Regions from separate parts of the Cupriavidus sp. 01T418 genome, predicted to be linked through region 2. Evidence: predicted binding sites of a transcription regulator. Region 2 holds the regulator's gene; the other holds the start of a gene.
What was found. The regulator HrcA, encoded in region 2, represses chaperone genes, less so after heat shock. The targets are predictions, from matches to a motif close to TTAGCACTCNNNNNNNNNGAGTGCTAA.
Positions count from the first base shown of each region.

Region 1 (19,440 bases), on a different contig from region 2:
ATGTTTCATGTGAATGCCTGGGGCATTCCGTACGTGGCAATGCTGACTGGCTGCAAGCTGGTTCTGCCTGGCCCGGCCATGGATGGCAAATCCATCTACGAACTGATCGAAAAGGAAGGCGTTACGCGCACGGCCGGGGTCCCGACAGTCTGGCAAATGCTGCTTGATCATGTACAAGCCAATTGCCTGGATTTTTCAACCCTGAAGATGGCGGTGATCGGAGGTGCCGCGGCAACCTCCAGCATGATTCTGGCCTTTCAGGAGAAGGGCGTAGATGCACGCCACGCATGGGGCATGACCGAAACAAGTCCGACCGGCACGGCCAGCTCGCCCAAGCACAACCATGCGCGGTTGCCTTCCGAGGCGCAGGAGGCGCGACGACTCAAGCAGGGGCGCGTCGCATTTGGATTCGACATGCGCACGATCGGCGGCGATGGCAACGAGGCTCCCTGGGACGGCGAAACCCAGGGCGAACTGGAGGTCAGGGGGCACTGGGTCGTCAGGGAGTATTTCAAGGCGGAAGCCGGCCCGCTGCTCAAGGATGGCTGGTTCCGCACCGGTGACATCGCGACGATCGACCCCGACGGCTACATGCATATCACGGACCGCAGCAAGGACGTTATCAAATCCGGTGGAGAATGGATCAGTTCCATAGAAATCGAGAATATCGCGATGGCGCATCCGGCCGTACAGATGGCCGCCTGTGTCGGCGTACCCCATCCCAAGTGGAATGAACGCCCGATTCTTGTCGTCATGAGGCGACTGGGCCATGAAGTGTCGCGCGAAGAGTTGCTTCGGTTCTACGTCTCGAAGGCGGCAAAGTGGCAAGTGCCAGACGACGTTGTGTTTGTCGACGCGATTCCGCTTGGTGCCACTGGAAAAATGCTGAAAACCAAGGTGCGCGAGATGCTGGGGGATTACGTCTTGCAAACCGCGTGAAGATCGCGGCGCAGCCGCCGCCCTTGCCACATTACATCGATCAGCCCGGAGACCGAAAATGAGAGAAGCCGTCATTATATCGACTGCCCGTACAGGCATCGGACGTGCGTTCCGAGGGGCGCTGAATGACATCAAGTCGCCGACCCTGATGGGACACGTGATTCATCACGCAGTGCTGCGCGCCGGCATCGAAGCAGGTGAAGTGGAAGACGTGGTAGTCGGCACCGCCATGGCGGCGGGTACGGCGGGCTCGAACATCGGCAGGTTGGCCGCGCTTGCAGCGGGACTGCCAGCCACCGTGTCTGGCCAGACCATTGACCGGCAGTGCGCCTCCGGGCTCATGGCAATCGCGACAGCCGCCAAGCAGATCATGGTCGACGGGATGGATGTCGTCATCGGTGGAGGACAGGAGAATATCTCTGCCGTGCTGCAGCCATTTTTCAAATGGATAGGCGACACGGTGGATCGCGAACTCGTGGACCGCGTGGAACATGCCTACGTTCCCATGCTGGAAACCGCGGAGATCGTTGCGAAAAGGTATGGCATCAGCCGGGAAGCGCAGGACGCCTATTCGTTCGAAGCCCAGAGGCGCACGGCTATTGCACAGGAGAAGGGCCTGTTCGATGCCGAGATCGTACCGATCACGACCAATATGGCCATTACCGACAAGAAGACCGGAGCCGTCTCGCATCGGCAGGTCACGTTGGACAGGGACGAAGGTAACAGGCCCGATACGACGTTCGAAGGGCTGGCCAAGCTTGAGCCGGTAGTGGAAGGGGGATGCATCACCGCCGGGAACGCCAGTCAGTTGTCCGATGGTGCGTCGGCGTGCGTGCTCGTCGAGCGTGCTCTTGCCGAGCGGCGGGGACTGACGCCGCTGGGTGTATATCGCGGCGTCGCGGTAGCCGGGCTGGCGCCCGAGGAAATGGGGATCGGCCCGGTCTTCGCCGTACCCAAACTGTTGAAGCAGCACGGGCTGAAGGTGGACGACATTGGCCTGTGGGAGCTGAACGAAGCCTTTGCTTGTCAGGTGCTCTACTGTCGTGAAAAGCTGGGCATCGATCCCGCGAGGTTGAACGTCAATGATGGAGGGATTTCCATCGGCCATCCGTTCGGCATGACTGGCTCCCGTCTGGTGGGTCACGCGCTCGTCGAGGGAAAGCGGCGGGGGGCACGCTACGTTGTGGTCACGATGTGCGTTGGCGGCGGAATGGGTGCTGCCGGCCTGTTTGAAGTGCTCTGAGCCGTGGTGGTTTCACAGGACACTGCATCGCTTTCACTATTCCCGGCAGGTTCGTATCGCGCGTAGCGCAGGAAGTCCGAGCGGCATGCGCGGCGGGTTGAAGCCGGAACGAACCATTGCCGCCATTTCATCCCATTCAACTCAAGCAGCACGCCAAAATTATGACAGTCTACGAAAGCCCCGTTCGTGATTTTCAGTTCGTCCTGCATGAACTTCTCCAGGTTTCGGAAGTGTTCAAAGCTTGCGGTCAGCCGGAGTTCGATGTCGATGTTGTCAACCAGGTCCTTGATGCGGCCGGCGTTTTTTCGAATGAAGTGATCGCGCCACTGAATGCCATTGGCGACACTGCGGGATGCCGCCTCGACAGTGAGGGAAAGGTCTCTACACCCCCCGGGTTCGTGAACGCGTATCGCCAGTTTTCGGAAAGCGGATGGTGTGGCCTTGGCTGCAGCCCGGAGTATGGGGGACAGGGATTCCCATCGGTGATCGATAGCGCCGTCACCGAGATGCTGAGCGGCGCCAACATGGGATGGGCGGCCTATCCGGGTATGTCACATGCGACGTACGTCAACATCGAGGCGAATGGCTCGGAGAAGCTGAAGGCCCAATATCTTCCAAAACTGGCATCGGGTGAATGGGCCGGCACCATGTGCCTGACCGAGCCGCACGCGGGAACCGATCTCGGCTTGTTGCGCACGCGTGCAGTCCCCGTGGGAGACGGCGGCTATGAGATCACGGGCACCAAGATCTTCATCTCGGGCGGCGATCACGACCTGACGGACAACATCGTGCATCTCGTCCTGGCGCGGTTGCCGGATGCTCCGAAAGGCGTGAAGGGCATCTCGCTCTTCCTGGTCCCCAAGCTCCAGGTGGGCAAGGATGGATCACCAACCTGCCACAATGGCGTGACATGCGGGAACGTCGAGGAAAAAATGGGCATTCACGGGAATTCAACCTGTACGCTCAATTTCGACAACGCGATTGGCTGGTTGCTTGGCGAGGCGAACAAAGGTCTGGCGGCCATGTTCGTACAGATGAACCACGCCAGAATCATGGTTGGCATTACCGCAATCGGTGTCATGCAGGCTGCGTATCAGAAGGCGCTGGCCTATGCAAAAGAACGCGTGCAGGGTCGTACGGGTGGCAATCTGGCGAATATGACGGCAGATCCCATCGTCGGGCACCCGGATGTCCGGCGCATGTTGTTGACGCAGAAAGCGTACGTCGAAGGGCTGCGCGCCGTCGCATTGTGGACGGCTCAGTTGAGTGACATGCAACGCATCCATCCGGATCCCATGGTGCGCGAGCAGGCGACTGATTTTCTCGGGCTGATGACGCCGGTGTTGAAGGCTATGGCAAGCGATGTCGCCGTTGAATCGACACTACTCGCCATGCAGGTTTATGGTGGGCATGGGTACATCCGGGACAACGGCGTAGAGCAGCATCTGCGGGACGTGAGGATCGTCGGCCTGTATGAGGGAACAAACGGCGTACAGGCGATGGATCTGTTGGGCCGGAAAGTGCTTGCGGACGAGGGCCGGCGCCTGGCGAAGTTCCTGCAGGTGGTCTCGGCGTTCGTCGACGAGCATGGCGGCGTAGACGCGCTCAAGGCATTCACGCAACCCCTGGGTGACTTGATCCGCGAAGTGGAGGCCACTACCAGGGACATCTTCTCGGATGCGACGGGCAACACGCACACGGCAGGCGCTGCCGCTGCACCATTCCTGCGTCTGCTTGGACACCTGGTGCTCGCCTGGATGTGGGCTCGCGCGGCGGCGATTGCCCTGGGCAAGCTCGAGTCTGGCGATCCGATCTACACCGCGAAGCTGTCGACTGCACGTTTCTACTACCAGCGTCTGCTTCCGGAAACACTGGCATTGTGCGCCGAGATTCGCGCGGGGGCGGCAGTGGTGATGGAGGCAGATGTCGAGTTGCTGTGATGCCGGTTCACCGTGGTACTGCGAGCAGAATGTATTCTGGCAAACCAAACGGTGGCGCAACTCGATGAGCCAGCCGATCCGTTCGCCCGTTGTAGCAGATTGCCCATTTTCGACCTTCTCCAGACCCTTGGTCGAGTTTTGCGAACGTCTCTGCCCAATTCAAAAGCGGCGGCTCCGGATTGCTCGAAGCGGTCCCGACGCGTGCCGGTGCCACGCAAGGCTTCTTCATCGAATCGCCGTCTGCGAATCCACCGCCCGTCGTTCTCTACCGAGCCACACGTACAGTTTCCGCATGTAGGCGCGCAAGAAATCGTTCGATGAGGCCCCCCCGCGAGCCATCTCGGCGGAAAAAAAACGCCAACCCGTTATGGGTTGGCGTTTTGCCTGGGGGTTTTACTGGTATCAGAACTGGTTCATGGTGTTGTCTTTACCCGCCGCTTTCAGGGCCGCTTCGCCGCTGAAATACTCCTTGTGATCGTCGCCGATGTCCGAGCCGGACATGTTCTGGTGCTTGACGCAGGCGATGCCCTGGCGGATTTCCTTGCGCTGCACGCCAGCCACGTAACCCAGCATGCCCTGGTCGCCGAAGTATTCCTTGGCCAGGTTGTCGGTCGACAGTGCGGCGGTGTGGTAGGTCGGCAGCGTAATCAGATGGTGGAAGATACCTGCTTCGCGCGACGCGTCGGCCTGGAAGGTCCGGATCTGTTCGTCGGCAAGCTTCGCCAGTTCGGTCTGATCGTATTCCACGCTCATCAGTTGGGTGCGCTCGTATGCCGACACATCCTTGCCCGCGGCCTTCATCGCGTCATACACCTGCTGGCGGAAATTCAGGGTCCAGTTGAAGGATGGGCTGTTGTTGTACACCAGCTTGGCATTCGGGATGACTTTGCGAATCTCGCTGACCATGCCGCCGATTTGGGCGATATGCGGCTTTTCGGTCTCGATCCACAGCAGGTCGGCGCCGTTTTGCAGTGCGGTGACGCAATCCAGTACGCAGCGCGCTTCGCCCGTGCCGGCGCGGAACTGGAACAGGTTGCTAGGCAGGCGCTTGGGGCGCAGCAGCTTGCCGTCGCGCTTGATGATGACGTCACCATTGCCCAGCTCGTCGGCCGACAATTCCTCGCAATCGAGGAAGGCATTGTATTGATCGCCCAGGTCGCCCGTCGTGTTGGTCACGGCGATCTGCTTGGTCAGGCCAGCTCCCAGCGAGTCGGTACGGGCCACGATGATGCCGTCATCCACGCCCAGTTCCAGGAAGGCGTAGCGGATGGCGCGGATCTTGGCCAGGAAGTCCTCGTGCGGCACGGTGACCTTGCCATCCTGGTGGCCGCACTGCTTCTCGTCGGACACCTGGTTTTCGATCTGAATGCAGCATGCGCCCGCTTCGATGAACTGCTTGGCCAGCAGGTACGTTGCTTCGGCGTTGCCGAAACCCGCGTCGATGTCCGCGATGATGGGCACAACGTGGGTGACGTGGTTGTCGATTTTTTCCTGGATGGCGGCCTTGGCAGGTCCTTGGGCAGCATCCAGTTCGCGGAACAGGCCGCCCAGTTCACGGGCGTCGGCCTGGCGCAGGAAGGTGTACAGCTCGCGGATCAGCGCGCTGACGGAGGTTTTTTCATGCATCGACTGGTCCGGCAGCGGGCCGAACTCGGAGCGCAGCGCGGCCACCATCCAGCCGGACAGGTAAAGGTAGCGGCGGTCGGTGCTGTTGAAGTGCTTCTTGATGGAGATCATTTTCTGCTGGCCGATGAAGCCGTGCCAGCAACCCAGCGACTGGGTGTACTTGGACGAGTCGGCATCGTAGGCGGCCATGTCGGCGCGCATGATCCTGGCGGTGTACTTGGCGATGTCCAGGCCCGTTTTGAACTTGTTCTGGGCACGCATGCGGGCGGCATACTCGGGGTTGATGGCATTCCATGCGCTGCCGTGGTTCTCTTTCAAACCAGCAACTGCCTTGATGTCGTCTTGATACTGGGCCATACGATATTCCTAAGCGCGTTTGAAGAAAGGGTTGCGTGTGCCGCTACGAATGTCGAAGCAAGCAGCGTGGAATCATTGTATGGCGCCTCTGGCGCATCACGGTGGAGTCTTATATAAGACATAAGAGTTTGTTTATCCTTATTTTTCAATGAGATAGGCAATGAATTTCGTGATGTGGAACGCGTTTTCGAGGAACGAAAACAAAACGCTGCGGAAATTCGGATGGAATTCCACAATGTGAAAAGCGCTTTCAGTTGTTAGAAGTAACGGCAAGCACAGATGGCTTGCGCAACGATAGTTGGGGGATTTTGTAGACGTCTGTCGAACGACGCCTTCGATGAACGCGGTGTCACCTTCCGCTGGAAGGACTACCGCGCAAAGGGACGCACCCGCCACAAGATCATGACGCTCGAAACCGGCGAGTTCATGCGCCGCTTCCTGCTCCATGTGCTGCCCGCCGGCTTCCATCGCATCCGTCACTACGGCCTGCTCGCCAACCCGGTGCGCCGCGCCAGTCTCGCCAAGGCCCGTGAACTGCTGGACGTCATGCCTGAGGCCGACACCCAGCCCGACGCTCCCGGGGTTGCTATCCCTGCGGTCTTCGTCTGCCGGCACTGCGGTGCGCCGATGATCGTCATCGAGCCGGCCATTGTGGGGCGGGTTGGGCGGCAGCAACTGGCCGCCAGGACACGGCTGGAGGGAACAGGGGGGCGATAACAAGCTGGCCTCTTGGGGGAGCCAGAGTTTCTGCCTTCAGTGCGTTGATGTTTCAGGGAAGCATATGGGTATCCCCGGCAGCCTGCGGCGGCAACTTGATTGCCAGCGCCTTGAAATCGCCGCTGGTTGCGATCGAACCCGCGTGCGCGACACCCTTTGGAATGATAATCAGGTCGCCCGGGCCGACCTCGCGCTGTTCACTGCCCAGCCAGAATGTGCCCTTTCCTGAAATGACATACTGGATCTCGTCGGCGCTGGTGTGGTAGTGCTTCGGAACGTTGCCCGATTGCACTGCAACGGTCCCTTGTGGCGTCGCCACCAGCCCTTTCGTACGTAGCGTGCCCATATTGGGAACCTGCGGTCCGATGTCTTCATTGCTCATGGCGACCAAGTTGATGATCTGCGGCGCCAATGTGGCGGGCGGGATTTGCGCGTGGGCCGGCGGCAGTCCCGTATGGGCTGTAAGGTAGCCACAGGCAAAAGCGATTGGGACAGCGGAAAGAGCGACAAAGCGATGCATATTCATCTCCCTTCGGTTGGTCTGCGAGCATTGGATCGCTACGATGCTTAATTCGTGCGATACGGCGGGATTGTCTCACCGCGATCCGCGCCCAGAATTGAGGGGAAACCCGCGAGCACTGAATCAATCGCTCGCCGAAAGGGGGCCACCCGAAGGAGATTCAGCGGCTCTGGCTGGCGGTTCCCGACCCTGAACTGCCGTTCGAGATCGCGCCACCGCAACGGCTGCTTCGAAGGTGCAACCGCCATTCGACCAATCAAGCTGGCCGGCGAGCAATCGGTGCCCTTTACGGCCACTCGAGCCCCCCCCCGCCATATCACTCTGTCCAAACCCGACGGGAGTTCGAACCCTCAGTTTCCCAAACGGACGCGCATGTGCGTCACCAGCCTCCGCCTCAGCCTGTTCGATCAGTGCCAGAATCTGCATGCAATGATCGTAATATCGCTCACCAGCTTCAGTCAGCGCGATGCGTCGTGTGGTCCTGTTGAGCAGTCGGGTTCGAAGGTGTGCTTCCAGATCCGAAACGGCGCGTGAGGCCTGGCCAGGAGTGGTGTCCATGCCGTTCGCCACCGCCGTGAAGCTCCCGGCTTCGACGACGCGCACAAAGACGCGCATGTCTTGAAGTATGTCCATGCAGAGCTCCCGATGCGAGTCCAACCGGCGAAGCGCGATAAATGACCTATCGCTACATCCCTTTGCAGGCGTGACAGTGTGCGCCGGCTGACCGACGCTTACGTTAAATCATCTCGATGGCGATGGCAGTGGCTTCGCCACCGCCGATGCAAAGGCTGGCAATTCCGCGCTTTCCGCCCGTTAATCTGAGGGCCGCAAGCAAGGTGACTAGAATGCGTGCTCCGGAAGCGCCGATAGGGTGACCGATGGCGCAGGCGCCGCCGTGTATGTTGACCTTGTCGTGATCGAGCGCCATGTCCCGCATGGCAGCCATCACGGCGACTGCAAATGCCTCGTTGATTTCCCACAAATCTACGCTGGACGTCCCCCATCCAATCCTGGACAGTAGTTTCTCTATCGCGCCCGCGGGAGCGGTGGTAAACAGTCTCGGCTCTTGAGCGTGGGTGGCGTGCCCGACGATAGCGGCCAGAGGCTTGATCCCAAGTCTCTCGGCACTTGAGAGGCGCATCAGCACCAGCGCGGCGGCACCATCGGAAATCGAACTGGAGTTAGCCGCCGTTACTGTGCCATCGGTCTTGAAAGCGGGTTTCAGACTGGTGATCTTGTCCAGTTTGGCTTTGCCCGGCTGCTCATCGTGCTCCACCAGAACATCGCCTTTTTTGCTGGAGGTCATCACGGGGGTGACCTCCCACGCGAAGGCACCGGACCGAATAGCGGCTTGGGCTCGTGTGGTTGACTTTATTGCGTAGGCATCCTGATCTTCTCGAGAAAAGCCGTAAGACTTGGCGCACTCTTCAGCGAAAATGCCCATTTGACGGCCGCGATCGAAATAAGCATCTTCCAGGCCGTCGAAGGACATATGGTCGAGAATCTGTCCGTGACCAAGGCGGAAGCCCCCTCGTGCCTTCGGGATGAAGTAGGGAGCGTTTGTCATGGACTCCATGCCACCCGCAACAATGACCTCGTTGCTGCTGGCCATCAGGACATCATGGGCCAGCATGGCGGCTTTCATGCCGGAACCGCACACTTTGTTGACAGTGGAGCAGACCACCGAGAGGGGTAGCCCGGCGCCGATGGCCGCCTGGCGCGCCGGGGCCTGGCCGAGGCCCGCAGGCAGCACACAACCCAGGATGAGTTCCTGCACCTCGTCGGCGCTAACGCCAGCGCGCTGGATAGCGGCCTTTACCGCAACGGCACCGAGCTGCGGCGCTGTGCAACTGGAGAGATCCCCCTGGAAGCTGCCAATAGGGGTACGGGCGACAGATACGATAACTACGGGATCTTTGGACATTGCTTATTCGCTGAAAAAATGGATGCGGTTTATTTGGCGGCCATACGGATGGCGCCGTCGAGGCGGATGACCTCGCCGTTCAGGTATTCATTCAAGAGGATGTGCTCCACCAGAGCGGCGTATTCGGCTGGCTTGCCCATCCGGGCTGGAAACGGCACCGTTTTGCCGAGCGCCTCCTGTACTTCAGCGGCCATGCCGAGCAACATGGGGGTTTCCATGATGCCTGGAGCAACTGTCATAACCCGGATGCCGCAGCGCGAGAGTTCCCGCGCGAGTGGCAACGTCATCGCGACAACGCCGCCTTTGGAAGCGGCGTAGGCTGCCTGCCCCACCTGCCCCTCAAACGCGGCCACCGACGCTGTGCAGATGATGACGCCGCGCTCGCCGGAGGTCTTTGGGGGGCAGGCACTCATCATCTCCGCCGCAATGCGGGTCATGTTGAAAGTACCAACCAAGTTGATATTGATCGTCCGGGCGAACGCGTCCAGCTTGTGGGTTCCTTCACGGCCGATGACCTTTTCCGCCGGCGCAACGCCTGCGCAATTGACGAGTCCCCTGAGGTGTCCCATTTCCGTGGCCGCTGCAAAAGCTGCCCGGGCGCTGTGTTCGCTGGCGACGTCGGTGGCAACGAATCGGGCATTTGGCCCTAGCTGTGCGGTGATGGTCTCACCTGCCTCGGGGTTGACGTCCGCCAGGACCACCTTGCCGCCCCGCTCGACGATCATCTTCGCCGTGGCCGCTCCCAGGCCGGAACCGGCCCCAGTCACTACAAAAACGTTGTCTCTGATCTGCATGTCCGTTTTCCTTTCATATGACGCTCCGCTAATGCATTCGGTACGCGGGCCCCTGACTGGCGTCTGGCGTCCGCTTCCCAAGCGCACCGCTAATCCGAATAAAACGTGGTGAACGAGCCAACCTCCGCTCTTTCCGTAACGAGGGTGTTCTCGATGCATGAGGCGTCCGCAAATCCAAGACTCATGCCGACAACGAACCTCTCAGTTTTCTCCAGTCGGAGTTGCTCCGAAATTACTTTGTGGTACTTCATAAATGCCGCTTGAGGGCATGTGCTCAAGCCATGGGCACGAGCGGCGATCATGATGTTTTGCAGGAACATCCCGTAGTCGAGCAGGCTACCCTGCTGCATGACGCGGTCGATTGTGAAGAACAGGCCGATGGGCGCGTCAAAGAATTGATAGTTGCGGCTGTGCTGGGCCTGCATTCGTTCCTTGTCGCCCTTTTCGATTCCAAGCAACCCATATAGCGTCCAACCGACAGCGCGTTTTCTTTCAAGGTATGGCGATATCCATTCGCGCGGGTAGTAGTCCCATTCGTCCGCGCATGTCTCGTCTAAGGCCGAATCGTCATTAACCCGCTGGATCGCAGCGCAGATGCGGTCTTTGGCGTGCCCCGTGACGACGTGTACGCGCCAAGGCTGGATGTTGACGCCTGTGGCGGCAAACCGCGCAATGTCCAATATCGATTCCACCGTCTCTCGAGGAACCGGCGTGGGCAGAAACGCCCTGACGCTGCGACGCGATAGGATCGCCCATTCGATGGCCTTGCGCAGCGCATCGGCATCCATCGCCGGTGGTGTGTCCCTTCTCTTCATCTGTCACTCCATTTGTCTCCACGGTCGGCAAACCCAGGCAACTCCCTTGAGCGGCAGCATTGCCTTTGCGAACAAGACTAGCGGGGCAGAACGGGACATGTTGTCTCGAACATGACAATCGGCATCCGGTAGCCGATCGTCTCTACGAACCGAAGGAGTGTCTTGTTCGGGACAGTTCCGGGCCAGCACAACGTTTAGATTGGATGGGGTAGCGCAAGGTTCGAGCGTTCCGATTCAGGGGTTGCACTGTGGCACCGCTTGTATCCGGGACACTTTCACATCAGACGAGGAGACACGACATGCCCACCCAAATCTACGAGCGCGGACTCGATCGAAACGAAGCCAACCATGTGCCGCTGACACCGCTGCACTCACTGGATCGATGCGCCGATTTATTTCCGGAGCATATTGCTATCGTGCATGGCGAGATGCGTCAGACCTGGGCGGCGACGCGCAGCCGCTGCCGCCGGCTGGCCAGCGCGCTCGTCCGGCGAGGTGTCAAGCGCGGCGACACGGTATCGCTCATTGCGCCTAATACGCCCGCGTTGGTGGAGGCGCATTTCGGGGTGCCGCTAAGCGGAGCTGTCCTCAACACGATCAACTGCAGGCTGGATGCTGACGGCATTCGGTTCATCCTGCTTCATGGGGAATGTAAGGTTCTTTTCGTGGATCGTGAATTTGCCGCCCTTGCTGCAGACGCGCTAGAGCAAGTTCCAGACAGGCCACTCGTGATTGACATTGCCGATCTCGAAGCGCCGCCGGCAGCATCGATAGGTGAGCTCGACTATGAGCAATTGCTTGGAGAGGGTGATCCAGACTTCAAAGGCGTATGGCCCACGGACGAATGGGAAGCTATCGCGTTGAACTTCACGTCCGGCACGACCTCCGACCCGAAAGGGGTCGTAGTCAGTCACCGAGGGGTCTACCTTATGAGCATGCTCCAGTTGACTGATTGGGGCATGCCGCGCGGGCCGGTCTATCTCTGGACCCTACCGATGTTTCACGCCAACGGCTGGTGCTTCGCCTGGGCAGTCACGGCAGCGGGTGGCACCCATGTCTGTCTGCGCAAAGTCAATGCCGCAGGGATATTTCGAGCCATCCGCGAGTACGGGGTCGACCATTTTTGTGCGGCGCCAATCGTCCTGGCCGCATTGGCCGACGCGTCTGCCAGCGAGCGTAGTCCATTGCCTCGCATCGTCCGCGTGCGCACGGCAGGGTCCCCACCCCCGGCAACCGTGTTGAGATCTGTCAGCGAGCTGGGATTCGAGGTTGAGCACGTATACGGCATCACCGAAGCCTCCGGCACGCCGGTCAGTTGCTTCATCCAGGCAGACTGGTGCGCATTGGCCAACGAGGAGCAGGCGCGCCTGAAGGCGCGGCAAGGTTATCGGGCCTCTGGACTGGAAGCCGTGCGAGTAGCAAATCCAACCACGCTTGAGTCAGTTCCTGCGGACGGAAAGACCGAGGGAGAGATACTGCTGCGGGGCAATGTCATGATGAAAGGGTATCTGAAGAACGAGGAATCTACGCGAAACGCCTTCGAGGGTGGCTGGTTCCACACTGGCGATATTGCCGTGGTACACCCGGACGGATACATGCAGATCACGGATCGTTGCAAAGACATCATCATTTCGGGCGGCGAAAATATTTCATCGGTAGAGGTGGAGGAAGTATTGCACCAGCACCCGGCCGTACTCATCGCGGCAGTGGTGGCGCAGCCCGATGCCAGGTGGGGTGAAGTGCCTTGCGCATTTGTCGAATTGAGGCAGCGTATCGATGCACCTTCTGAACGAGAGCTGATTACGTTCTGTCGAGAGCGGCTCGCTCACTACAAGTGTCCTGTGAGGATCGTGTACGGCGCGCTGCCAAAGACAGGCACAGGAAAAATTCAGAAATTTCGACTTCGAGCACTGGCTGGCAGCCGGGAAGCCATTACGAAGCTGTCTGACGCGTAGTCACATATGCGGCCTGGTCAATCTTCGGAATGCGCAAAATCTCGGAGCTCTGTTAGGTCAAGAATTCGAACTGAGCCATATTCAATCGTTAAAAGACCCGCATCAGCGAGCTCGTGAAGCGCCCGGTTGGTGTTCTGCCTGGAAAGGCCGGACAAACGTCCAATTTCTTCTTGCGAAAGACCCAGCGTCAGATCAGTGACGCCGAAGAGTTGCGGATTGAACAGTTCAGCGAGACAAAAAGCGACTCTTGCAGACGCTTTCTGCAAACGGAGGTTTCCAACCAGACCGACGTAGTATCCACACCGTGCATTGAGTTGATCGATGACAAATCGACTGAACGAATGGCTATTGTCAAGCAGCCACTCAAACGTGCTGTGCGGAATAAACCCGACTTCGCTGTCGCGCAGCGCTACCACCGAGTATGGGCGAGGTTCATCCTTTAATAGGGCTCCCTCGCCAAACCAGGAACCCGCCGGCACGCCGGCGAAGGTCGTGGCCCGCCCACCTTTCGAGACCGTATCGACTTTGACTAACCCTTCGATCACGCCTAGCCAATGATCCGCAGGGGCTCCGCGATGACAGACCAGGGCGCCGGCAGAATACGACCGTTGAAAGGCATCTTTCTGGACGCGAGCGAGTTGCTCCTGTGTCAAATTAGCCGACCAGGCGGAGCGCGATATGAAGCACTGCAACTCAACTGACAGGGGCATGGCCAAGTTAGGTTCGAAGGGTCCAGAGGCTCTAGTTTAACCATTTGCCGGCCGATGTTGCCCAATGACCCGATCGGCTGATATCTGCTCGAAGGTCCGGTCCGGAGCAGCAGCCGACGTTCGACCGAGCACTTGATGGCGTGGGCCAATGTCGGTAGATGGCCGGGAAGAGCCGTCCGCCGTCAGGTCGGCAAAAAGGTGGATCATCGGCCAAAGCAACCGAAGGTTCCTCTTCTCACGAGCGTCCGGTACAGAAGGTGAGTACGCCCGTTTCCAGACTCTTACTCCAAGCAATTCGTTCCACTGCTCAGGCTCGACCTTTCTGCGCTGATTCCGCGGGTCCACTTGCACTTCGGCACCAAGGCTGCTGCTCTGCGCGAATTCAACCCGGCATTGGTCCGTCAACGCATGGAATTGCTTCTACTTCCCGATCATCGAGGTGGATGACAAGCGCCACTACGCCGAGAGAGAAGATGCCTCGTCATCACGCTATGGCACGAGGGCGGCAGAGGACCGGCGACTTCGCCTCCAGGGGTCCGAGAATGCCGGTTCGGAGTCGCAGAATTCTCGGACACCTGCTGAGCCCAGCATGGCTGGAACGTCGGCCCGATTTCAGAGCGACTTACTGTTGACTTTTTCGAGCGCTGTGGCCTTTATCGGTTGGCTTGCCTGGCTTTGCCGACTACACCAAGGGCGTTTTGCCCACCTGCCCGATGAACTTCGGGCGCAACCGGCTTGCCGTGCTGACCTTTTTGCGACTCCGTCGGCTCGCGCCGGTGGCGCTGGGTTGACCCTCGCGCAACGAGTGCGTACGTGGATGCAACCTATTGATTTTTAATGAGTTGTCGGCCACGGACTTGCCGCCAATGCCCTGAGGAGTTCAAAGTTAAGTGAACAAAGTTCAAAGTTGAATGAATCTCGACACCAGCGACAGTAAACACGGCTTGAGGGTAAACACGTATCAAGTCGTTGACTTGAAAACGCAACCCCCCGTCCCTATAATTAGCACTCGTCGGGCATGAGTGCTAACAGGCCTCGTCCGGCGCACCAATTCTGCTGGCCGTCAGTGCTGGCGGTCATTTTTGTGAACCTAAAATCACTTTTGTACCAAGGAGTCCGTATGAATCTGCGTCCTTTGCACGACCGCGTGATCGTGAAGCGTCTGGACAATGAAACCAAGACCGCATCCGGCATCGTGATTCCCGACAACGCTGCCGAAAAGCCTGATCAAGGTGAAGTGCTGGCCGTGGGCCCCGGCAAGAAGGATGACAAGGGTGCCTTGATCGCGCTCGACGTCAAGGTGGGTGACCGCGTGCTGTTCGGCAAGTATGCCGGCCAGGCCGTGAAGGTGGACGGCGATGAACTGCTGGTCATGCGTGAAGAAGACATCATGGCTGTGGTGAACAAGTAATCCACGCATTCCATTCGTACAGATTTAGGAGATTCAGAACATGGCAGCTAAAGACGTAGTATTCGGCGACGCCGCCCGTGCCAAGATGGTCGAAGGCGTGAACATTCTCGCCAACGCAGTCAAGGTTACCCTGGGCCCGAAGGGTCGTAACGTTGTGCTGGAGCGCAGCTTCGGCGGCCCGACCGTGACCAAGGACGGTGTGTCCGTGGCCAAGGAAATCGAGCTGAAGGACAAGCTGCAGAACATGGGCGCGCAGATGGTCAAGGAAGTGGCTTCCAAGACCAGCGACAACGCCGGTGACGGTACCACCACCGCAACCGTGCTGGCCCAGTCGATCGTGCGCGAAGGCATGAAGTACGTTGCCGCCGGCATGAACCCGATGGACCTGAAGCGCGGCATCGACAAGGCTGTGGTGAACGCGGTCGAAGAGCTGAAGAAGCTGACCAAGACCACCACCACCAGCAAGGAAATCGCCCAAGTTGGCTCGATCTCCGCCAACAGCGACGAAGTGATCGGCAAGCTGATCGCTGAAGCGATGGACAAGGTCGGCAAGGAAGGCGTGATCACCGTGGAAGACGGCAAGTCGCTGGCCGACGAGCTGGAAGTCGTGGAAGGCATGCAGTTCGACCGCGGCTACCTGTCGCCGTACTTCATCAACAACCCGGAAAAGCAAGTTGTCGTCCTCGACAACCCGTACGTGCTGCTGTTCGACAAGAAGATCTCGAACATCCGCGACCTGCTGCCGGTGCTGGAGCAAGTGGCCAAGTCGGGCCGCCCGCTGCTGATCATCGCTGAAGACGTCGAAGGCGAAGCCCTGGCGACCCTGGTGGTGAACAACATCCGTGGCATCCTGAAGACCGCTGCCGTCAAGGCTCCGGGCTTCGGCGACCGCCGCAAGGCCATGCTGGAAGACATCGCCATCCTGACCGGCGGTGCAGTGATCGCTGAAGAAATCGGCCTGACGCTGGAAAAGGCAACCCTGCAGGAACTGGGTCAAGCCAAGCGCATCGAGATCGGCAAGGAAAACACCATCATCATCGACGGCGCCGGCGACGCAGCCTCGATCGAAGCACGCGTGAAGCAGATCCGTGCCCAGATCGAAGAAGCGACCTCGGACTACGACCGTGAAAAGCTGCAGGAACGCGTGGCCAAGCTGGCCGGCGGTGTTGCAGTGATCAAGGTTGGCGCAGCCACCGAAGTCGAAATGAAGGAAAAGAAGGCACGTGTGGAAGATGCACTCCACGCAACCCGCGCAGCCGTGGAAGAAGGTATTGTCCCCGGCGGCGGTGTGGCCCTGCTGCGCGCTCGCGCTGCCATCGCCAACCTGACCGGCGACAACCCCGACCAGGACGCCGGCATCAAGATCGTGCTGCGCGCCATGGAAGAGCCGCTGCGCCAGATCGTGCTGAACGCTGGTGAAGAAGCCTCGGTCGTCGTGGCCAAGGTCATCGACGGCAAGGGCAACTACGGCTACAACGCCGCCACCGGCGAGTACGGTGACCTGGTGGAAATGGGCGTGCTGGACCCGACCAAGGTGACCCGCACCGCGCTGCAGAACGCCGCTTCGGTCGCTTCGCTGATGCTGACCACCGACTGCGCAGTTGCAGAAATGCCGAAGGACGACTCGGCTCCGGCAATGCCGGGTGGCATGGGTGGCATGGGCGGCATGGACGGCATGATGTAAATCTGCCGGCCTGCCAAACGGCAGCCTGCTGTACCTGTAGTAAGCAAAAACCCCCGCTGGCGCGAGCCGGCGGGGGTTTTTGCCTGGAGCATGCGTTGCCGCGCCTGGCGTCGGCGGCGGCTGGCTTAAAGTTCCACCGTGAAGCACCAGTCGAAGGCGGGGTTCTCTGGTTCGCCTGTCTTGCGTCGCACGTAGCCACGCGGGTTGCACACCACCCGCGCATCATCGAGCCGGTAGTCGAACCTGGTGTGCGTATGCCCGTGGATCCACAGGTCGGCCTGCGCGACCAGGTCCGGCCGGCGCGAGATAAAGCCGCTGGAGACCAGGTCGTGGGAAAAGCGCGGGTCCAGGCTGCCAAGATCGGGCGCGTGGTGGGTCACCACCACCGTCTTGCCGTCGAAGGGCACGGCGAGTTGCGCGGCCAGCCACGCGCTGGCCGCTTCATGCCGCGCCAGTGCATCGGCGGTGGTGAAGCGGCGCCGCTGGCCATCCCCGTTGGCGATCTCGATCAGGCGGTGGTCCACCATCACGCCGGCGCAGGCCAGCATCGACTCCTCGCGCCGGGCGGCGCCGAACAGCGCGTAATCGGTCCACCAGGTGGTGCCGATCACGCGGACCGGCCCGCCCGCCAGGCCATCGAAATAGGCCACGGCGTCATTGAGCACGTGTATGTGCGGCGCCTCTTCGGCGGCCTCGGCCATGGCCGCATCGACCGGCTCGAAGGCGTTCTCGTAGTACTCGTGATTGCCCGGCACATAGACCACCGGCTCCGAAAAGGTGCGCGCGGCCCAGTCGACGCCGGCGCGGCCGTTGGCGATATCGCCGGCCAGCACGGTCAGGTCGGCGGGGCAGGAAGGGACCGACGCCGGTGTATCGTGCTCGAGGTGCAGGTCGCTGAGGATGCGGATCTTCATGAGGGCTCCATGCGGTCCGTGCGCCGCTTCAGGGCACGGTCATGCATGGATTCTTCAGAAAAGAGTGGGGTCGGTCAAGGCCGGGCCGCCATGGACGGGTTGGATACGGCGGGGTGCTGGTCCCGGTCAGGAGGCCCGCAAGGACTGCCAGCAGGATCAGAAGAATCCCGGTAATACGCGAAAGCGTACCTTGTCCCGATACGCCCGGTACTCGGGATCGTCGGACAGAAGCTTCTCTTCAAGGGTGATACGGCCACCCTGCAGTACGAATTGTCCAGCGTAGACCAGCACGTTTTGCAGTCCGAAGTTCGCAAGCAGGAAGCCAATGTCGGCAACGAGGTAGCCGAGATAGATCGGATGCCGTACGACCCGGTATGCACCGCTCGACACAATCCCGCGATTGGCTGGCAAAAGCCCGAACGAGTAGCGCAGCGTCACCTTCGCGAAGATCTGCCACGCAATCCCCGAGATCTGCAACGCGGCGCCGATCCATTCTGGCACAATCCGCACGCCTGGTGAGAGTTGAATCGCGAGGAAATAGTAGGTGGCAAACAGCGAGCAGAGTATGGCGACTGGATTCCAGTCACGCCGGGTCGGCACGCGCGCTACCAGCGACAGGCCGACGGTCAGGCATTCGGCCACCACCAGCAGGAGCAGCGTGATGCGGGTCGGGTCGGCACGCCAGTGTCTGTATGCGGCATAGGCGAAGACAGCGAACAACAACGCGGTGGCGAGTCGCAGGCACACCTCTAGCGCCACTTTGGAAACGCGCCGAATTAACAGCCCCGGTACCCCAGCCTCCACCGACTGATTGTCGAACATAGTGCCTCCAAGATTCGCGACTCTTATGGTCAATTCACGCTGGACTCTTTACTTGGAAATTCGCAGGATCTCCGAGGCCAGCTTTGAAAAGCATGGCTTGAGACCGTTGATGTTGGCGGCGTAGCAATAGACGCCGGCCGGTTGTTTGTTGTTATACAGCTTGGCATCCGTCGTGTTAGCCATGTTCTTGAGCAGGTCTGCGTCAAAGCCTCCGTTGCCATCCAGGCCGAGTGCGAAGATATATACGTTCTGGTTGCGCAGCGCCGTGGCCATCTCGACCGCCACATTGGTGGCCGCGTTGAAGACGTTGGTGGAGCTGAAGCTGTTGCCGACGGTCAACGGCACGCTTGTGCCGGCAATCGGGAATGACTTGTCGTTGGGATCGTGCACGTCGTAGTAGCCGGGCATCTGCTTGGGCAAGGGCGTCGTGCTTTTCGTGGTGGTACTGACGTAGGTGCCTGCCACGTTGTTGTTCACCGTGTCGCCGGTGGTTTGGGTGGCACTGCCGCCAAGGTTGGTACAGGGAGCCGGCATCCTGGTGTCTCGCTGGTCAACGATGTAGAAGCCGCTCGTACTGCCGCCGCTCTTGGCGCCGGTGATGCCGCCGGCGCAGACCGCCGTCGTGCTGTTGACCGGTGGCGCGGTCGAGTTGCTGCTCTTGCAGCCTTTGCCGTTCTTGTTGCAGGTAACCGTGGTGGTCGTGGTCGTTGACGTCGAAGTGGCGTTGACCTGGTATCGGGCAGCCAGGGTATTGGGTTCACCATCGGAGAAGAACACAACCACGCGCAGGCTGGAGGGATTCGTGGTGATGCTGTTGAGCTGGTCGCGGGCCTGCCACAGAGCCTCCGCATAGTTGGTCGTGCCGCCGTTGCCGAGGCCGCTGATCGTGCTCTTCATCGTGGTGCGATCGAAGCCGCGCGTGCTCGTACTGATCTTGATATCCGAAACGGCCCCGGCTGAGAAATGCACCAGGCCAACCCGATCTTCCGTGGGGCTGAACTGATCGAGGAAGCTGTTGGCATTGGCCTTGACCGTGCTCCACACGGGGCTCATGGAACCCGACGAGTCA
Region 1 is NZ_JBFTQG010000006.1:138,892-158,331, forward strand. Features, by position in the region: gene AC1DQ3_RS09420 (3-(methylthio)propionyl-CoA ligase) at 1-939, shown strand, start outside; gene AC1DQ3_RS09425 (acetyl-CoA C-acyltransferase) at 998-2,182, shown strand; gene AC1DQ3_RS09430 (acyl-CoA dehydrogenase C-terminal domain-containing protein) at 2,344-4,122, shown strand; gene AC1DQ3_RS09435 (isocitrate lyase) at 4,525-6,105, opposite strand; partial or broken gene AC1DQ3_RS09440 (transposase) at 6,454-6,822, shown strand; gene AC1DQ3_RS09445 (cupin domain-containing protein) at 6,875-7,342, opposite strand; partial or broken gene AC1DQ3_RS09450 (LysR family transcriptional regulator) at 7,664-7,975, opposite strand; gene AC1DQ3_RS09455 (acetyl-CoA C-acyltransferase) at 8,079-9,266, opposite strand; gene AC1DQ3_RS09460 (SDR family NAD(P)-dependent oxidoreductase) at 9,296-10,060, opposite strand; gene AC1DQ3_RS09465 (nitroreductase) at 10,150-10,875, opposite strand; gene AC1DQ3_RS09470 (AMP-binding protein) at 11,175-12,830, shown strand; gene AC1DQ3_RS09475 (Crp/Fnr family transcriptional regulator) at 12,848-13,540, opposite strand; gene groES (co-chaperone GroES) at 14,661-14,951, shown strand; gene groL (chaperonin GroEL) at 14,992-16,635, shown strand; gene AC1DQ3_RS09490 (metallophosphoesterase) at 16,761-17,549, opposite strand; gene AC1DQ3_RS09495 (methyltransferase family protein) at 17,706-18,371, opposite strand; gene AC1DQ3_RS09500 (vWA domain-containing protein) at 18,420-19,440, opposite strand, start outside.
Region 1: groES (co-chaperone GroES) is a predicted target of HrcA. The motif match lies at 14,543-14,569, and genes of this name have one in related genera.

Region 2 (11,968 bases):
AGCCGCCCGCATAGGCGTGCCAGCGGCAGGATGAGCGGCCGAGGCGGGGCATTGCCCATTGCCCGGCCTCGGCCCAGCGCCGTTCGATCAGCGCGATTTCGCCGGCTGGCCGCGCCGTCCGAACCAGCTCAGCAGCAAGCCAAGCGCACCCAGGCCGAGGGCGAGCGGCCACGAAAGCGCACCGCCGCCACCGCCACCGTCACCCGAGGAAGGGGTGGCAGCAGGCGGGGGTGGCGGGGGTGGCTGGACGACCTGTGCGGCGGCGATGATGGCCGCGTTGGCATCGAGCAGGCCCGCGCCGCACCTGCCGGCGCCGGAGGTGGTCGTGCAAAACGTGCCTGCCGGATGGGCGCGCGCGGTACTCTTCAGGGTGGCAAGCACCTGGGCGGGTGTCAGCGCCGGATTGGTTGCGAGCATCAGCGCCACCACACCTGACACCAGCGGCGCGGCAAAGCTCGTGCCTTGGGCGTCGATGACGTTGTAGTTGCCAAGCGACGTGGTGCCGTCATTGGAGAGGGCGCGAATGAAGGACTGCGCCACCGAACACGTAGCGCCGTTGCTGCCCTGCACGACCTTGGAATTGCCGCAGCCACCGCCAGGCGCGCTCAGCGCGACCTGCGGCCCCACATTGGCATAGCTGGCGTTCTCACCGTCGTTGGCATGGGCGGTGACGGCCACCACGCCGCTGCAGTCGGCGGGCGCCTCGACCGCACCGGCGCTGTTGCCGGCGGCGGCGACCACCACCACGCCGTTGGCGGCGAGGTCGTTCACGGCCTGCTGCTCGATGCCGGAGCAGGTGCCGCCGCCCAGGCTCACGTTGACCACGCGCGCGGGAGTGGGATTGGCCGGGACATTGGGCACGGAGAGGCCGCCGGCCCACCGCATGCCGTCCACGGTGTCCGACAGCAGCGCGCCGCAGCGGCCGGATACGCGCACCGGCTGGATGCGGGCATTCCAGTCCACCCCCGCGATGTTCTGTCCGTTATTGGTGAGCGCACCGAGCGTCCCGGCTACGCTGGTGCCATGCCAGCTATTGGTGGTGGCCGTGGTGGTGGGCGTCGATTCGCCTGGACAGGTGAATCCGGCCGGCACGCCGTCGCCGGCATCGGTGGCATCGGCATCGCGGCCGTCGCCGTCGTTGGAGATGATGGGGTCGGTAATGAAGTCGTAGCCTGGCACGAGGCGGGCGGCCAGGTCCGGATGCGGCAGGTCGCCGGTATCGACCACCGCGATCACCAGGCTGCTGCTGCCGTGGGTGCGGTCCCATGCGGGCGGCAGGTTCACGCCACCCGCCACCTGGCCGGGGGTGCCGAGGTAGGTCTGGTTGAACGCGAAATCCGGATCGTTGGGCACGGTGTCGTGCAGGTGCAGCCAGCGGTCCGGCACCACCTCCGCGATGCGCGGGTCCTGGCGCAGCTTGGCGGCGGTGGCTTCGGGATCGGCGGCATGGCTGCCGGCGACGCTCAGCAATTGCAGCTTGCCGCCCATCTGGCGCTTGACCGAGAGCGCCACGCCGGTGCTTTGCTGCACACTCAGCATGCGGTCGACCTGGGCGCTGGCGGCACCGCCGCTGCTTGCGTCCTTGGTGCTGCCGTCGCGCCAGCGCACGATGAAGTTGCCACTGTAGGGCGGCGCCGGGCGCGCGGCGGGGCCGGGCGTCGCGCTGGCCGCTGCGGGTGCCGCCAGCCAGAGGGCGGCACCCAGCGCCAGCAGCAGGGCGCCGAGGCGCGTTACGCTTTTCGCGTTGCAAGACCGGTGTAGCCGTTGCTGCATGTCTACCTTCCTCTGTTAAACCCGCGTCGGACTGATCGCGGTGCAAAGACCCGGTGTTGCCATTGTCGCCTGGTCGGGCTGAGCGCCATGGCCAGCGAAAATTGATGCGCCATATTCGCCACTACAACAAACAACGCAAACTTGTGAAATGGAAATACTTCGAATTCTCTCGACGAATTACTTCTAGAAACATTACCCCGGCATCCGCAAAAAACTGTGGGATGGCGCACTCAAGTCAGGCTAATCGACTGCAAATCGACAACAACCTGCCCGCCAGCCTCAGCTTGGCGGCATGTCGCGGCCCATGGGCATGGTGCGATTCGGCTTGAGCACGCGGTCCGGTTCGGCCACTTCAATGCGCGGCGCAGCGCGCAGCGTGGCCACGGCCTGGTCGACCGTAGCATCGGCGGATGACGAAATGGCGGTGACCAGCCAGACGCCGCCCGACATGGGCCGCTTGACGACGAAGCGGATTGGCCCGGTGATTGCTTCCAGCAGGCGGTCGGCCTCTTCGGAGCCGGTCACGGGCGGGGCACTGAAGCGCACCATGATGTCGCCCACGGCGCGGTCTGCGCTGATGCTGTTGGCCGGCGGCGCATAGGGGCGCTGCTGCGCCTGGCAAGCGCTCAGTGCGAGCAGGGCCAGCAGGCCGCAGGCGGCAGTGATCAGCAGCGGGCGAGCCAGTGAGCGTGAGTGCGGCAGTTTGCCGATTGACATGGAAAGACTCCTGGATGGTTACCGGTTACCGGCCCGGTGCGGTGACGCGGGCAATCAACTGGCGGCCCGGCGCGAACGGCGCTCCCGGGCCGTGCCGGTGGCGCCGCGCGCGCCTTGCGCGAGCATCTCCTCGGCGTGCTGCACGGTGGTGGCGGTCACGGTGGTGCCGCCCAGCATGCGGGCGGTCTCGACCACGCGGCCGGCGGCGTCGAGGGCGCGGATGCGCGAGCGGGTGACCGAGCCCATGCCTTCGGGCTGGCTGGTCTCCTTGCTGACCAGCAGGTGGGCGCCGGCCTGGGCGGCGACTTGCGGCAGGTGGGTCACGCACAGCACCTGGCGGGCGCGCCCAAGCTCCTGCAGCCGGCGGCCCACCACTTCGGCCACCGCGCCGCCGATGCCGGTGTCGACCTCGTCGAAGATCAGGGTCGGGGTCGGCGCGGCCTCGCTGGTGATCACCGAAATCGCCAGGCTGATACGGGCGAGTTCGCCGCCCGAGGCCACCTTGGCGAGGGGCCGCGCGCTCACGCCGGCATGGCCGGCCACCAGGAATTCGACTTGTTCCAGGCCGTGGCTCTGCCCTTCGTCGAGCGGGTGCAGCGCCACGACGAAGCTGCCGCCCGCCATGGACAGTCCCTGCATGGCATCCGTGACCGCGGCCGACAGGCTTTCCGCCGCCACCTTGCGGGCGGCGCCGAGGTGCTGGGCGATGGTCAGGTAGGCGGCTCGGGCCGCGGCCTCGCGCGCCATCGCCTTGTTCAGGTCCTGGGCGGACTGGAGGTCGTCGAGCTGCCGGCGGCGGGCCAGCAGCTCGTCCGGCAGTTGCTCGGGCGGCATCCGGTACTTGCGCGCGGTGGTGTGCAGCGCCTGCATGCGCGCCTCCACCAGTTGCAGGCGTTCCGGGTCGAGATCGAGCCGGTCGACGTAGCGGTTGAGGGAGTGCGCGGCCTCCTCGACCTGCACCAGGGCCGGGTCCAGCGCCGCCAGCACGTCGCCCAGGGCAGGATCGACGTTCTCCAGCTGGCGCAGGCGCTGCACCACGCTGTTGAGCCCCGATAGCACCGAGCCATCGGCTTCGGACAACGCCTCCAGCGCGGCGCGGCTGCCCTCGATCAGCCCGGCGGCGTGCGAGAGCCGGTTGTATTCAGCCTGGATGTCTTCCCATTCGCCGGCTTGCGGCGCCAGCTTTTCGAGTTCGCCGACCTGCCATTCGAGCCGTTCGCGTTCGAGCTGCATCTCGCGCGAGCGGTGCTCGATGGTCTCGCGCTGGCGCACGCAGGCGCGCCACGAGCGCCAGGCCTCGGCGACCGCGCCGGCCTGGGCGGCAAGGCCGGCGTGGGCATCGAGCAGCAGGCGCTGCGCGTCCGGGCGCAACAGCAACTGGTGGGCATGCTGGCCGTGGATGTCGACCAGGCGGTCGCCGATGTCGCGCAACTGGCCCAGCGTGGCGGCGGCGCCATTGATGAAGGCCTTGCTGCGCCCGCCGGCATCGACGGTGCGGCGCAGCAGCACGGTGCCGTCGTCGCCGGTGAGGTCGTGTTCGGCCAGCCAGGCATCGAGCCCGGCGGGGGTGGCGAAAGTGGCGCTGATACTGGCCCGGGCGGCGCCTTCGCGTACCACGCCGGCGTCAGCGCGCTCACCCAGCACCAGGGCCAGCGCATCGATCAGGATCGATTTACCGGCGCCGGTCTCGCCGGTAAAGACGGTGAAGCCCGGGGAGAAGTCGAGGTCGAGCGTATCGACGATGACGAAATCGCGGATGGACAGGCTGCGCAGCATCGTGGGTTCGGTTCAGGGGCGGATCTGGGCCGGATCAGAGCCGGTTGTCTTCGCTCGGGTACTCGTGCCAGTGCAGCTTCTTGCGCAGAGTCGTGTAGTAGTTGTAGCCGATCGGGTGCAGCAGGTTGACGGTCTTGGCCGAACGGCGGACCACGATGCGATCGCCAGGCAGCAGCGAGGTCAGCGACTGCATGTCGAAGTTGACGCTGGCGTCGCGCGCCGTTGCCACTTCGATCGAGACTTCGGCGTCGTGCGGCAGGACGATCGGGCGGTTGGACAGCGCGTGTGGGGCAATCGGCACCAGCACCAGCCCCGACAGGGTGGGGTGCAGGATCGGGCCACCCGCCGACAGCGCATAGGCGGTCGAGCCGGTCGGCGTCGAGACGATCAGGCCGTCCGAACGCTGGTTGTACATGAAGTGGCCGTCCACCGAAACCGCCAGCTCGACCATGCCGGAGATGCCGGAACGGTTGACAACCACGTCGTTGAAGGCCAGCGCGGAGAAGATCACGCCATCGTCGCGCACCACCTGCGACTCCAGCAGCATGCGGGTCTCGGATTCGTGGCGGCCCGCGAGCATGTCGGGCAGTACCGATTGCACGTCTTGCAGCGGGATGTCGGTCATGAAGCCGAGGCGCCCATGGTTCACGCCGATCAACGGCACCGGGTAGCCGGCCAGCTGGCGCGCCAGGCCCAGCAGGGTGCCGTCGCCGCCCAGCACCACCGCCACATCGGCATGCTTGCCGATCTCGTCGGGCGCCAGGGTCGGATAGTCGGTCAGCCCGGTGGCCATTGCGGTCTCGCGTTCGAACACCACATCCTGGCCGTTCTTGAGGATACAGGCGGCCAGGTCTTCCAGCGGCCCCTCGATGCCGGCGGTGGCGTACCTGCCGATCAGGGCGACGGTGCGAAAGGGCGCGCGCGTGGCGCCGGGCGTAGGGAGCGAGGACATGCCGGGATTAGACCATATCGCCGCCGCCATTGTCAGCAGATCGGCACCCCCGGCCCGGCCGGAACACGGATGAGCCGCCCGAACGCGGTAAACTTGCGTAAAATCGGGAACATCATGGATGAACGTGCGAAAACGCTTCTCAAAACCCTGATCGAGCGCTACATCGCCGAGGGGCAGCCCGTGGGCTCACGGACCTTGTCGAAGTACTCCGGGCTCGATCTGTCGCCTGCCACGATCCGCAATGTGATGTCGGATCTGGAGGAGATGGGGTTTATTGCCAGTCCGCATACCTCGGCCGGGCGCATTCCGACGCCGCGCGGCTACCGCTTGTTCGTCGACACCATGCTGACCGCCCAGTCGCTGGAAGGCGCGCTCAACCTGGCCGAGCTGACGGGCAAGATCCAGGGCCAGCTGCGCGGCCAGCAGATGGGGCCGCAGCGGATGATCACCTCGGCGGCGCACACCCTGTCCAACCTGTCGCAATTTGCCGGTGTGGTAATGACGCCGCGCCGCGCCCAGGCGTTCCGCCAGGTCGAGTTCATGCGGCTCTCCGACAAGCGCATCCTGCTGATCATCGTCACGCCCGAGGGCGATGTGCAGAACCGCATCATCCAGACCGAGCTGCCATATTCCCCGTCGCAACTGGTCGAAGCCGCCAATTTCATCAATTCGCACTTTGCCGGCATGAGCTTCGACAATGTGCGCAACCACCTGCGCGGCGAACTGCAGGCGCTGCGCATGGATATGTCGCAGCTGATGCAGGCGGCGGTGGAGGCGGGCAGCAGCGCCATGGCCGAGGAGGAGGAGGACGATCACGTCTTTATTTCCGGCGAACGCAAGCTGCTCGAGGTGGAAGACCTCTCGTCCAGCATGGAGAAGCTGCGCAAGCTGTTCGACGTCTTCGAACACAAGACCGGCCTGCTCAAGCTGCTCGATGTCTCGAGCCACGCCCAGGGCGTGCAGATCTTCATCGGCGGCGAGAGCAAGCTGGTGCCGCTGGAAGACATGGCGGTCATCACCGCGCCCTACGAGGTCGACGGGCAGATCGTCGGCACCCTCGGGGTGATCGGTCCGACCCGCATGGCCTACGAACGGGTGATCCCGATCGTTGACATTACCGCGCGCCTGTTGTCCAGCGCGCTCAGCCAGAACTAGTATTGTCCTGGCCCGGTCTCACAGACTGCCTGTCCCCTTCATCCTGTCAGCTCGGCGAGACCTGGCGGCCGCGCGCCCTGTGCCCGCGCCGCCCCGCCACACCGGAAATTGCATGACGTTTACTCCCGAACCGGCCTACCAGCATGGCCAGGCGCCGCGTACGGCGATCCTGCTGATCAACCTCGGCACGCCCGATGCGCCGACGCCCAAGGCGGTCGGCAGTTATCTCAAGCAGTTCCTCTCCGATCCGCGTGTCGTGGAAATCCCGCGCGCGGCGTGGCTGCCGATCCTGTACGGCATCATCCTGCCGCTGCGTTCGCGCGCTTCCGCGATGAAGTACGAATCGATCTGGCTGCGCGAGGCGCATATGACCGGATCGCCGCTGCTGGTCCATACCGAGCGCCAGGCCCACGCCTTGCAGTTGTTGCTCAACCAGCATGGCCATGCGGTGACGGTGGCGTGCGCCATGCGATACGGCAACCCGTCGATCGCCTCGGTGCTGGAAGCGCTGCGCCGCCAGGGCACCGAACGCATCCTGTTGCTGCCGATGTACCCGCAGTACTCCGGCACCACCACGGCGACGGGTTTCGACGAGGTGTTCCGGGTGCTGAAGTCATGGCGTAACCAGCCCGAGTTGCGGCTGGTCAAGCATTTTCACGACCATCCGGCGTATATCGCGGCCCTGCACCAGCAGGTCGGGGCATACTGGGCGCAACACGGCACGCCGGATTTCGCGCGCGGCGACAAGCTGATCCTGTCATTTCACGGGGTGCCGCGCCGGACGCTGGAGCTGGGTGATCCCTACCACTGCGAATGCCTCAAGACCGGGCGCCTGCTGGGCGAGGCGCTGGGCTTGCAGCCCGGGCAGTACCAGGTCACCTTCCAGTCGCGCTTCGGCAAGGCGGAGTGGCTGCAGCCCTATACCGCGCCCACCCTGCAGGAACTGGGCAAAGTCGGCACCGGCCGGGTCGACGTGTTCTGCCCCGGCTTCCCGGCAGACTGCCTCGAAACGCTGGAGGAGATCGCCATGGAAGGGCGCTCCGAGTTCCAGATGGCTGGCGGCAAGGTATTTCACTACATTCCTTGCCTCAACGATGCGGAAAGCTGGATCGCCGGACTCGCCGAAATCGGCTTGCAGCACCTGCAAGGCTGGCCGCTGCGGCCGCCCCATCCGCATGAGCTCGAAGCCCGGCGCACGCAAGCCCAGACCCGCGGGGCGGCGGCATGACCGGCGCCTGGCCAACGACATGGAAGTGATGGCATGAACGTATCCTTCGAGGCCGATGCCCGTCTGCGCATCGATAAATGGCTGTGGTGCGCGCGCTTCTTCAAGACGCGTTCGCTGGCGGCCGAGGCGGTGGAGCGCGGCAAGGTCCAGGTCAACGGCCAGGCCTGCAAGAACTCGCGCGAGGTCAGGCCGGGCGACACGATCTTCCTGGAGGCGCACCAGCAGCGCTGGGAATTGGTGGTGAAGGGCATCGCCGGCGCGCGCGGCCCGGCAGCCGTTGCCCAGACACTGTATGCGGAAACCGAGGCCAGCGAGGCTCGCCGGCGGCAAGATGCCGAGAACAGGCGGCTTAACGTGGAACCGGCATCGCGCTTGCAGGGCCGGCCGACCAAGCGCGACCGGCGCCAGATCGACGGCGTGAAGGGGTGAGCCAGGACAAGCCGCGCAGGCGCTCGCCCGAACCCGCCCGGCCGTGTCAGCGAACGTAGGGAACGATGTAGTGCTTGAACACTGCCTTGGCACTGCCGTATTCGGTGTCTCGCGGCGTAAGGGCGCCGGAGAGGCAGATGAAGGCTGTCATCACCGATAATGCGGCTAGTAGGCAAACTGTCAGAACAGGCAGCTTATGCATGGCTAACCTTCCGGGAGTGACCTGACTTGTGATGCATCTTCGAGTCCCGTTATTTTTATCATTTTTATATGATTTCATCTTAGGGGGGGCGCTGCGGCAATGCAATATGGCCCCTATTTCGGCGCACTCCTGTTTGTAACCTTGTGTTTCACCGCACCGTCCCGGTGCACTCTTGAAAATCAGAGGCCTGCCACCACTTGCAGGCTTATATTTGCCGATTGACCAACCGGCGGCCTGCGACCAGGCAGGCCGCGTCCTTGCATTGATACGGATCGACATGGAAGAACAGAAGCAGACGCCATCCACCACGCCGCCGCCCACGCCCGCTAGCGAGGAGCTGAACACCGCCCCGGCCGGCCAGGCCGAGAACGCCGCCGCAGGCGGCGTGGCAGCCCAGTTGGCCGCGCTTGAAGCCAAGGCCAAGGAGCACTACGACATGTTCCTGCGGGCCACGGCCGAGGGCGAGAACATCCGCCGCCGTGCCCAGGAGGACGTTGCCAAGGCGCACAAGTTCGCCATCGAGAGCTTTGCCGACTACCTGCTGCCAGTGATGGACAGCCTGCAGGCTGCACTGGCCGACGGCTCCGGCGATATCGCCAAGCTGCGCGAAGGGGTCGAGTTGACGGGCCGCCAGCTCACCAGCGCCTTCGAGAAGGGCAAGATCGTCGAACTGAACCCGGTGGGCGAGAAATTCGACCCGCACCGGCACCAGGCCATCTCCGTGGTGCCCGCTCCGCAGGAGCCCAATACCGTGGTCTCGGTGCTGCAGCGCGGCTACATGATCGCCGATCGTGTACTGCGTCCGGCGCTGGTCACCGTGGCGGCGCCCAAATAAGCACAGTCCCTTTCGCTGTCCGCCCCTCTGGCCGGCACAAGCTACGCCCGGTGCCGCTGGCCCGGGCGTTTTTCATTGCCGGAGCAGCTTATGTCCATCAAGCCAGACAATGCCGCCACCCCCGCCGCCGACGCGGAGGCGCACCTGGATCACCGCGCCTTCGAGGCGTTCGGCATGCGCGAGGTCGCGGGTGACGATATCGATACCGCCATCGCCGCTGCGGGGGACGCGCTCGTCTGCGTGTTCTTCTGGGGCGTGGACTGCTTCAATTGCGAGATGGCGAAGAAGGCCATGCTGGCCAATCCCGGACCGGTGCGTGCCCTCGAACTGCACTGGCTGCACGCCAACGTCTATGCGCATCCCGAACTGGGCAAGCGCTTCGGCCTGCATGGCATCCCGGTTTTCATGTTCTTCCACAAGGGCAAGAAGCTGGGGCGGGCTACCGGCTGGCACGGCCAGGGCCAGTTTGCCGCGGCAGTGGCCAACGCCCGCCTGAAGGCCAGCGGCAAGCCATTGGCGGGCTAAGCGGCGTACCCCAGCCGGAATGGCACGGCAGCTTGCGGTTGTAGTCCGGCAGTCTCTCGCCATGGCCGGTGATTAACCTGCCACCTGACGCTAGCGCGGCCTAGCGGCTGGCGCGTCGCTGGATCGAAGCGATGTATTGCTCCGCGTCGGGCGGAAGGCCAGTGCGCTGTGCCTGCCAGAGCATTTCACCCAGGCATTCCATCACCTGGTGCTGCGCCTCGTGAGGCGAATCCAGGCGCTGGGCCAGGGCCTCATAGGCGCGGCGGATGCCCGGAGGCTGGTCGATGGAAACCTGTTCGGAGATGGACAGGTGCATGGACAGGTGCAGGAAGGGATTGGTCTGACCGCCTTCGGGGGTGTAATCCTTGGTCAGCGCGCCTTCCGTGTCGGTCAGCAGGCTGTGGTATTCGGGATGTTCGCCGATCCAGTCGACTGCGATGACTTCGAGCGGCGTCAGGACATTGCCAGCGCGCTGCTTCTGCCAGGCTTCACAGAAAAAACGGCGGACTTCTTCGCGGGAGGGATTGAACATGATGCCGCTATTGTAAACGAGCCGTCCCGTTGCTGCAGCGCAGCGCCGGCTGGCCCGCGCAGCGCTGTCCGATTCAGGCCGCCAGCCACTAGAATGCGGCGTTGCCCGGCGCCGCCGGGCTTTCCCTCTTCCGCGCGCCCCCATGTCCGCTTCCCATTCTTCCCCCGCCAGTGCCCGCCCGAGCATCCACCATGCCCGCGAGCAGTTCGCCGGCGTGCTGCTGATCGCGCTGTCGGCCAGCGCCTTCGGCGCCATGGCGATCTTCGCGCGCTTTGCCTATGCCGCCGGCGCCGACGTCTACGGCCTGCTCGCGGTGCGCTTCGTGCTGGCGGCGCTCGCGCTGGCGGTGGCGATGCGCCTGCGCGGGGTCAGCCTGCCGGGCTGGCGCAAGGTGCTGGCGCTGGCCGCCATGGGGGGCATCGGCTATGTCGGGCAGTCATTCTGCTTCTTTACCGCGCTCAACCATGCCCAGGCCAGCCTGGTTGCCTTGCTGCTCTACCTGTATCCGCTCTTCGTCACCATCCTCGCCGCCGTTTTCCTCAAGGAGCGCTTGCGTACGGCGTCCGTGATCGCGCTCGTACTCTGCTCGGTCGGGGCGGGGCTGACCGTGGGCGGCGGCCAGGGCTCCGCGCTGGGCATCGCGCTCGGCCTGGCATCGGCCGCGATCTACTCGGTCTACATCATCGTGGGCGCGCGCATTACGGCGGGTGTCAATCCCCTGGCGACCACCACCGTGGTGTGCGGTGCCGCGGCGGTGGTCTATGTCGCGGTGGGCGTGATGCGGGCGGGGGCGGGCGTGCCGCCGCAGTTCCCGCAGGGCTTCGCCGGGTGGCTGGCACTGCTGGCGATCGCATTGCTGTCGACCGTGCTGGCCATCCTGACCTTTTTCGCCGGGTTGCAGCGGCTCGGCGCGGCGCGGGCGTCGATGCTGTCCACGCTGGAGCCGGTGGTGACCGTGGTGCTGGCAGCGCTTTTGCTGGGGGAGCACGTCGGGCTGACGCAGGCGCTGGGCGGCGGGCTGATCCTCGCAGGCGTGCTGTGGCTGACGCGCAAGAGCACCAGCCAGGATGTGCAAGAGAATTGAACCCCTCGCTCAAATTGCTTGGCGGGACAAGTGCGGCGATTTCGTTACAATCCTGCTCTCACCTCTTGTTCAGGAACCGAACGCATGAAACCGATCGACCAGGTTGCTATTGCCCAGCTGTTCACGGAAGCCCGCACCCACAACGTGTGGCAAGACCGCAAGGTGGACGACGCCGCGCTCCACCAGATCTATGACGCGATGAAGTTTGGCCCGACGGCCGCCAACGGTTCGCCGGCTCGCATCGTCTTCGTCAAGAGCGCAGCCGAGAAAGCACGCCTGGTCGAGTGCGTCTCCGCAGGCAACGTCGAGAAGACGCGCGCGGCCCCGGTGACCGCCATCGTCGCTTTCGACAACAACTTCCACGACCAGCTGCCCAAGCTGTTCCCGCACGCCGACGCCCGTTCGTGGTACGCCGGCCAGCCGGAGAAGATCGCTCGCGATGCGCTGATGAACAGCTCGCTGCAAGGCGGCTATTTCATCCTGGCGGCCCGTGCGCTTGGCCTGGATTGCGGCCCGATGGCTGGCTTCGATGCCGCCAAGGTCAATGCTGCCTTCTTCCCCGACGGCAAGTGGTCGGTCAATTTCCTGGTGAACCTGGGGTATGGCGAGGCCGACAAGCTGTTCCCGCGCAGCCCGCGCCTGTCCTTCGACGAAGCCTGCCGCATCGTTTGAACGGCCGCGCCTTCACGGCGCTACCGTGAAAAAAACCGCTTCAGCAGGCGGTTTTTTTGTGCCTGCCCGGCGCGCTTGCGCTCAGATG
Region 2 is NZ_JBFTQG010000002.1:281,911-293,878, forward strand. Features, by position in the region: gene rrtA (rhombosortase) at 1-14, shown strand, start outside; gene AC1DQ3_RS03390 (S8 family peptidase) at 88-1,773, opposite strand; gene AC1DQ3_RS03395 (hypothetical protein) at 2,053-2,490, opposite strand; gene recN (DNA repair protein RecN) at 2,545-4,266, opposite strand; gene AC1DQ3_RS03405 (NAD kinase) at 4,301-5,218, opposite strand; gene hrcA (heat-inducible transcriptional repressor HrcA) at 5,333-6,373, shown strand; gene hemH (ferrochelatase) at 6,486-7,601, shown strand; gene AC1DQ3_RS03420 (RNA-binding S4 domain-containing protein) at 7,635-8,030, shown strand; gene grpE (nucleotide exchange factor GrpE) at 8,510-9,067, shown strand; gene AC1DQ3_RS03430 (thioredoxin family protein) at 9,158-9,592, shown strand; gene AC1DQ3_RS03435 (DUF1841 family protein) at 9,693-10,124, opposite strand; gene AC1DQ3_RS03440 (DMT family transporter) at 10,267-11,208, shown strand; gene AC1DQ3_RS03445 (malonic semialdehyde reductase) at 11,293-11,880, shown strand; gene nth (endonuclease III) at 11,962-11,968, opposite strand, start outside.